2 regions of the Serratia sp. ID 25-353 genome follow, and region 2 is predicted to be linked to the other one. Evidence: predicted binding sites of a transcription regulator. Region 2 holds the regulator's gene; the other holds the start of a gene.
What was found. Region 2 encodes PhoB, which activates phosphate uptake and scavenging genes when phosphate is short. Its sites were predicted from a motif close to CTGTCATAAAACTGNCNNAT; they were not measured.
Positions count from the first base shown of each region.

Region 1: ACYF6X_RS23695 (MIP/aquaporin family protein) is a predicted target of PhoB. The motif match lies at 2,039-2,058, and genes of this name have one in related genera.

Region 1 is NZ_CM139236.1:4,954,808-4,959,005, forward strand. Features, by position in the region: gene ACYF6X_RS23680 (1,4-dihydroxy-2-naphthoate polyprenyltransferase) at 1-844, shown strand, start outside; gene rraA (ribonuclease E activity regulator RraA) at 920-1,405, shown strand; gene zapB (septal ring assembly protein ZapB) at 1,466-1,705, opposite strand; gene ACYF6X_RS23695 (MIP/aquaporin family protein) at 2,230-3,075, shown strand; gene glpK (glycerol kinase GlpK) at 3,118-4,198, shown strand, end outside.
Region 2 is NZ_CM139236.1:3,224,105-3,228,302, reverse strand. Features, by position in the region: gene sbcC (exonuclease subunit SbcC) at 1-774, opposite strand, end outside; gene sbcD (exonuclease subunit SbcD) at 771-2,003, opposite strand; gene phoB (phosphate response regulator transcription factor PhoB) at 2,219-2,908, shown strand; gene phoR (phosphate regulon sensor histidine kinase PhoR) at 2,933-4,198, shown strand, end outside.

The DNA.
Region 1 (4,198 bases), 1.7 Mb from region 2:
TTTTGCCTCCATCGTGGTCGGCTCGGCCATCGCCGCCTGGCACGGCAGCCTGAAACCTGAAGTGGCGCTGCTGGCGCTGTTGACCGCCGGCCTGCTGCAGATCCTCTCCAACCTGGCGAACGACTACGGCGATGCGGTCAAAGGCAGCGACAAAGAAGATCGCATCGGGCCCTTGCGCGGCATGCAAAAAGGCATGATCACCCAGGCGCAGATGAAACGGGCGCTGGTGGTGACGGTGGTGCTGATCGCCCTCGCCGGCTGTTCGCTGATCGCCGTCGCCTGCGAGCAACCCAGCGACGTAGTGGGCTTCCTGGTGCTGGGCGGGCTGTCTATCGTGGCGGCCATCACCTATACCGTCGGCAACAAGCCCTACGGGTATTTGGGGCTGGGCGACATCTCGGTGCTGGTGTTCTTCGGCTGGCTGAGCGTAGCCGGCACCTACTATCTGCAAACGCACACCTTCGACAGCGTCGTGATGCTGCCGGCCACCGCCTGCGGTCTGCTGGCGACGGCGGTGCTCAACATCAACAATCTGCGCGATATCGAGAGCGATCGCGAAAACGGCAAGAACACGCTGGCGGTGCGTCTCGGCCCGCACAAGGCGCGCATTTACCATGCCCTGCTGCTCGGCGGCGCGGTGCTGTGTTTCGCGCTGTTTACGCTGTTCAATCTCCACAGCCCGTGGGGCTGGCTGTTCGTGCTGGCGATCCCGCTGTTGGTGCGTCACGGCCTGCGCGTACTGCGCGATCCGACGCCGGTCGGCATGCGGCCGATGCTGGAGCACATGGTCAAGGCGGCGTTGCTGGCCAACCTGCTGTTCGCCATCGGCGTGGCGCTCAGTTAAAAACTGATGATTTTGCCAACAGGGCGAATAAAGGGATATACTGAACATTCCAGCGGCAAACAGACGTAAAATCCTATGAAATACGATACTTCCGAACTTTGCGACATCTATCATGAAGAGGTGAACGTTGTTGAACCTCTGTTCTCCAATTTTGGCGGGCGTACTTCATTTGGCGGGCAGATCACCACGGTGAAATGCTTTGAGGATAACGGCCTGTTGTTCGATCTGCTTGAAGAAAACGGCCGCGGCCGCGTGCTGTTGGTCGACGGCGGCGGGTCGGTACGCCGGGCGCTGATCAACGCCGAACTGGCGCGCCTGGCCGCCCAGAACGAATGGGAAGGCATCGTGGTGTACGGCGCGGTGCGTCAGGTGGACGATCTGGAAGAGCTCGACATCGGCATTCAGGCGATGGCGGCGATCCCGGTGGGTGCCGTGAGCGAAGGCGTGGGCGAAAGCGATATCCGCGTCAACTTCGGTGGCGTCACCTTCTTCTCCGGCGATCACCTGTATGCCGACAACACCGGCATCATCCTCTCCGAAGACCCGCTCGACATCGAGTGATTTTCGGTCATGAAAAAGGGCGCCTGAGGCGCCCTTTTCGTTGCTGCATGGCGTGAGGAATCAGACCTCTTCCATTTTGCCCAGCAGAGCGCGCAGGCGATCTTGCCATACGTGCTGTTCTTCTTTCAGCTGTTGGTTTTCGCGCACCAGCGCTTCGTGGTTGCCGGAGGCAGCCTGAACTTCCTGCGACAGAGAATTGTTTTTGTCTTTCAGCTCTTCAATTTCCATCTGCAACAAGGTGATGGTATCAATCGCCTGCTGTACTTTTGCTTCCAGTTTCTCAAATACTTCAAATGACATGCTTCAGTCCCCTCATGATAGCAAGGCGTACATCTATAAGTAGCGGCCGCAACATCGGCTGCAGCTACTGCGAATATTGCATCGCGCTCAGTGACGCGCGCCGTTACGGAAGGCGCGCCAGTCTCGATTCGTTAAAAACGATTGTAAGTAGCCAGTCTCCGCCTGTCTAGCAACATACCGGATCATCGCGCAGTCTGTTGCAATTTTCCTGCCCCCGCCATCAGCAAAAACTGAAAATCCCCGCCGCCGCCACCGCGAGTTGTTAACAACCCTCGCCAAATCACTGGTCAGATCACACTTTTATGGCTCAGAAAGAACACTAAACGACGCGAAATCGCTCAATTTTATGACGCGCCACACACATTTTGATTTCGCTATTTCTCGTTTATGTTCGTTAACGATAAATTTACATCACGTCCTTATTCAATAATTGGACGAGATGAAAAAAACTGTGCCCATAGGCCGGATGTATACCCAACTGAGCCTATAAACCAACAACCGCCGTTTTGCAGGACAACAACATTATGAGCCAAACCACCAGTCCGACATTAAAAGGCCAGTGCATCGCCGAGTTCCTCGGCACGGCGCTGCTGATCTTCTTTGGCGTAGGCTGCGTTGCCGCGCTGAAACTGGCGGGCGCCAGCTTCGGCCAGTGGGAAATCAGCATCATTTGGGGCCTGGGCGTCGCCATGGCCATCTATCTGACCGCCGCCATTTCCGGCGCGCATCTCAACCCCGCGGTCACCCTCGCCCTGTGGCTGTTCGCCTGCTTCGACGGGCGCAAAGTGGTGCCTTACATCATTGCGCAGGTCGCCGGTGCCTTCTGCGCCGCCGCCCTGGTCTATGGGCTGTACTACAACCTGTTCTTCGACTTCGAAGCGGCTCACCACATGGTGCGCGGCAGCAACGAAAGCCTCGAACTGGCCAGCATCTTCTCGACTTACCCTAACGCGCACATCTCCGTCGGCCAGGCCTTCCTGGTAGAAATGGTGATCGCCGCCATTCTGATGTGCCTGATCCTGGCGCTGACCGACGACGGCAACGGCATTCCGCGCGGCCCGCTGGCGCCGCTGCTGATCGGTATTCTGATTGCCGTGATCGGCGCCTCCATGGGACCATTGACCGGCTTTGCGTTGAACCCGGCGCGCGACTTCGGGCCGAAACTGTTCGCCTACCTGGCCGGCTGGGGCAAAGTCGCCTTCACCGGCGCACGCGACATCCCGTACTTCCTGGTGCCGATCTTCGCCCCTATCGTCGGCTGTGGCCTGGGCGCTTTCGGTTACCGCGCGCTGATTGGCCGCCACCTGCCGTGCGACGTCTGCGTGACGGAAGAAGAGCCTGATGCCAAGACCCAGCAGCGCAAAGCGTGATGGGTGCAGTTTTAAACGGTTAACAACAGCAGGATAATTACCATGACTGTAGAAAAAAAATACATTGTCGCACTCGACCAAGGGACCACCAGTTCACGCGCCGTCGTGCTCGATCACGACGCCAACATCGTTGCGGTATCGCAGCGCGAATTCCCGCAGATCTATCCAAAGGCCGGCTGGGTTGAGCACGACCCGATGGAGATCTGGGCGTCGCAAAGCTCGACGCTGGTAGAAGTGCTGGCGAAAGCCGACATCAGTTCCGATCAGATCGCCGGCATCGGCATCACCAACCAGCGCGAAACCACCATCGTCTGGGAAAAAGAGACCGGCAAGCCGATTTACAACGCCATCGTCTGGCAGTGCCGCCGCACCGCCGACATCTGCGAGAAGCTCAAGCGCGACGGTCTGGAAGAGTACATCCGTCACAACACCGGCCTGGTGGTTGACCCGTACTTCTCCGGCACCAAGGTGAAGTGGATCCTGGACAACGTCGAAGGCGCCCGCGAGCGCGCCAAGCGCGGCGAACTGCTGTTCGGTACCGTCGATACCTGGCTGGTGTGGAAAATGACCCAGGGGCGCGTACACGTCACCGATTACACCAACGCCTCACGCACCATGATGTTCAACATCCACGAGCTGGACTGGGATGAGCGCATGCTGGAAGTGCTGGATATCCCGCGCGCCATGCTGCCGAAAGTCCGTCCTTCCTCCGAGGTATACGGCCAGACCAACATCGGCGGTAAGGGCGGCACGCGTATTCCTATCGCCGGTATCGCCGGAGACCAGCAGGCGGCGCTGTACGGCCAGCTGTGCGTTCAACCGGGCATGGCGAAGAATACCTACGGCACCGGCTGCTTCCTGCTGATGAACACCGGCAAAGAAGCGGTGCGCTCGAAAAACGGCCTGCTGACCACCATCGCCTGCGGCCCGCGCGGCGAAGTGAACTATGCGCTGGAAGGCGCGGTGTTCATCGGCGGTGCGTCTATCCAGTGGCTGCGCGACGAGCTGAAATTGATCAGCGACGCCGCCGACTCCGAATACTTCGCCACCAAGGTGAAAGACAGCAACGGCGTCTATGTGGTGCCGGCCTTCACCGGCCTGGGCGCCCCTTACTGGGATCCGT
Region 2 (4,198 bases):
TTGCTGTTGCTGGAGGCGCTGCCATTGCTGCAGCCAGCTCAGCGCCTGTTGCTGTTGCTGGGTTTGCTTGCCGAGAGCGCTTTCCTGCGCGCTCAGCGCCGCTAGCCGTTCAGTCAGGGAGTAGCGCTGTTCATCGTTCAGCAGCTCGATGCCGCTGGCGCGCTGGTGCAACGCATCCAGGTCAGTTTTGGCCTGCTTGTGGGATTCGAACACCTGTTCGGACAGCCGCCCGTAGATTTCGGTGCCGGTCAGTTCTTCCAACAGCTCGGCGCGATCGTTGGCGTCGGCGTTGAGGAACGCGGCGAACTGCCCCTGAGAAAGCATCATCGATTTGGTGAAGCGGCCGAAGTCCAGCCCGGTGATGGCGGCGGTGATCTCCAGCTTATCGCGCACCTTATCCGCCAGGATCTTACCGTCCTCGCGGCGCGCCAGTTCGACCTTCGGCGCCTGCAGATTGCCGTCCGGCGCGTTTTTGGCGCGGCGCTGGCTCCAGAAGGCGCGATAGCCGATGCCCTTAACCTCAAATTCGACCTCCGCCAGCGATTCGGCGGTGTGGCGGGTCATCAGTTCATTCTGGCTCGGCGTGACGTTGAGACGCGGCGTCTGGTGGTACAGCGCCAGGCAGATGGCGTCCAGCAGGGTGGTTTTGCCCGCGCCGGTCGGGCCGGTAATGGCGAACAGGCCGTTGCTGGCGAACGGCTCGGCGGTGAAGTCAATTTTCCACTCGCCCTGCAGCGAGTTGAGGTTTTTTAACCGCAGGCTGAGGATCTTCATGGGTGGGGCTCCTCAAGATTGTGCTGCACCGCATCGACTACCTGGCGGAACAGTTGATGCATCCGCCGTTGGCGCGCTTCGGGCATGTCGGCCTCTTGCGCCAGGCGCCGTTCGAACACCTCGTTGACGCTCAGCTCGTTCAGCGTTTCCTTGTCCTGCTGCGCGATCGCCTGGCGGCGTTGCTCTTTGCTGCGCCGCAGCAGCACCACTTCCACCGGCAGCTCATCCGCCATCAGCTGGATGCGGCGCTGGATATCGCTGAGGTAGTCCTGCGTCGCCACTTCGATATCCAGCCAAACCGGCAGCTCGCCGGCATAGTCGGCAAATTGCTGCAGCTGCCGTTCGATCTCGGCCAGATCGCCTTTGATCAGTTGCATGGGCTGGAACTGCGGGATCGTTAACGCCTCTACCTGCTGCAGGGCGCCGTCGGCGAAATCGACCAGGAAGACGCTTTTGGCTTTGCCCAGTTCATCGAAGCTGAGCGGAATCGGTGAGCCGCTATAGCGAATATGTTCCGACTTGGCGACGTTCTGCGCGCGGTGAATGTGGCCCAGCGCGATGTAATCGGCAGGGGGGAAGGCCTGCGCCGGGAAGGCGTCCAGGGTGCCGATATAGATGTCGCGCACCGAGTCGGAGGTGGTGACGCCGACGGTGGTCAGGTGGCCGGTGGCGACGATCGGCAGCGGCAGGCCCAGCCGATCGCGGCGTTCGCAGGCCGCCTGATACAGCGCTTGGTAATGTTCGGCGATGGCTTCCTGCAGCGCCTGCTGTTTCTGCGCGCCGGATTCGCCGGCGCGGCTGGTGAGCAGATCGCGCGGCCGCAGAAAAGGAATGGCGCACAGCACCGCGCCCGGCTGGCCGTCGCGCCGATTCAGCACCACGATCTGCTGCTCAAGGGAGCCCTGCGCACTCGCGATCACCGTGGTGTTCAGGCAAGAGAGCAGTTCCCGCGATTCGTTCAGCGTCGCTACCGAGTCGTGGTTGCCGCCCAACACCACCAGTTGGCAGCCGGTGCGCTGCAGTTCCACCACGAAGCGGTTGTACAGCTCGCGGGCGTAGCTGGGCGGCGAGCCGGTATCGAACAGATCCCCGGCGACGATCAGCGCATCCACCTGCTGCTGCTCGATCTGTTCGATCAGCCAGTTCAGAAAAGCCTGATGTTCGGCGGCACGGCTTTTGGTGAAAAAGTACTGGCCAAGATGCCAGTCAGAGGTGTGGATCAGGCGCATGACACTCCCGGATGCAAAGGTAATGGCGATGATTATAAAGGCCGCGGCGGCGGCTGTCCCGGCGCAATGGCGATGACCACGGAATGATTTTTCTTTGCGCCGGGAAATAATCGCTATGCTTACTGCCTATAACAGCCGCTTTTTTTCATAAAAGTGTCACAAAACTGACGCATAATGGCGCCCGCAAAGTCGCTAACACATTGGCAGGATTGACGATGGCAAGACGCATACTGGTGGTGGAAGACGAAGCGCCGATCCGTGAGATGGTGTGCTTTGTGTTGGAACAGAATGGTTACCAACCGTTGGAAGCCGAGGATTATGACAGCGCCGTGACGCGCCTGTCTGAGCCGTTCCCTGATTTGGTGTTGCTCGACTGGATGTTGCCCGGCGGTTCCGGCATTCAGTTTATCAAACATATGAAGCGCGAAGCGCTGACCCGCGATATTCCGGTCATGATGCTGACCGCGCGCGGCGAAGAGGAAGACCGCGTGCGCGGCCTGGAAGTGGGGGCGGATGATTACATCACTAAGCCGTTCTCGCCCAAGGAGCTGGTGGCGCGCATCAAGGCGGTCATGCGCCGCATTTCACCGATGGCGGTGGAAGAAGTGATTGAAATGCAAGGGCTGAGTCTGGATCCGTCCTCCCACCGCGTGATGGCTAACGATCAGGCGCTGGACATGGGGCCGACCGAGTTCAAGCTGCTGCACTTCTTTATGACCCACCCGGAGCGGGTTTATAGCCGTGAGCAGTTGCTTAATCACGTCTGGGGCACTAACGTTTATGTGGAAGACCGTACCGTTGACGTGCATATCCGTCGGCTCCGCAAGGCGTTAGAAACCAGTGGGCATGATAAAATGGTTCAAACCGTTCGGGGCACCGGCTACCGGTTCTCAACGCGCTACTGATCGCGCTGCGCTGGAGAATATGCCGTGTTAGAACGTCTGTCGTGGAAGAGGCTGGCTCTGGAGCTGGCTCTTTTTTGCCTGCCCGCCTTACTGCTGGGGCTGATTTTCGGTTATCTGCCCTGGTTCCTGCTGGCCTCCGCGCTGGCTGCGCTGGTGTGGAATTTCTACAACCAGCTCAAACTCTCCCATTGGCTGTGGATTGACCGCAGCATGACGCCGCCACCCGGCCGCTGGAGCTGGGAGCCGCTGTTCTATGGCCTGTATCAGATGCAGCAGCGCAATCGCCGCCGCCGGCGCGAGCTGGCGCTGCTGATCAAGCGCTTTCGCAGCGGGGCCGAATCGCTGCCTGATGCGGTGGTGATGACCACCGTCGAAGGCAACATCTTCTGGTGTAATGGGCTGGCGCAGCATCTGCTCGGCTTTCGCTGGCCGGAAGACAACGGCCAGCACATCCTCAACCTGCTGCGTTATCCGGAATTCAGCCACTACCTGCAACAGCAGGAGTTCTCGCGCCCGCTGACGCTGCAGCTGAACAACGAACACTACGTCGAATTCCGCGTGATGCCTTATTCCGAAGGGCAGCTGCTGATGGTGGCGCGCGACGTCACCCAGATGCGCCAGCTGGAAGGCGCGCGGCGCAACTTCTTCGCCAACGTCAGCCATGAACTGCGCACGCCGCTGACGGTGCTGCAGGGCTACCTGGAGATGATGGGCGACGAAGAGCAGGACGGCTCGCTGCGCAGCAAGGCGCTCGGCACCATGCAAGAACAGACCCGTCGGATGGACGGGCTGGTCAAGCAGCTGCTGACGCTGTCGCGCATCGAGGCGGCGCCCAATGTCGACATGAACGAGCGGGTGGATATCCCGCTGATGCTGCGAGTGTTGCAGCGCGAGGCGCAATCGTTGAGCGGTGGCAATCACGAGATCAGCTTCCGGGTGAACGAACAGCTCAACGTGTTCGGCAATGAAGATCAGTTGCGCAGCGCGGTGTCTAACCTGGTGTACAACGCGGTCAATCACACGCCGAAGGGCACCCACATCGAAGTGAGTTGGCAGCAGACGGCGCATGGTGCGCAGTTCCAGGTCAGCGACAACGGGCCGGGCATCGCCGCCGAACACCTGCCGCGCCTGACCGAGCGTTTTTACCGCGTCGATAAGGCCCGTTCGCGCCAAACCGGCGGCAGCGGGTTGGGGCTGGCGATCGTCAAACACGCGCTCAGCCATCACGACGCGCGGCTGGAGATCCTCAGCGAGCCGGGGATCGGCACCCGCTTTATCTTTACCTTACCC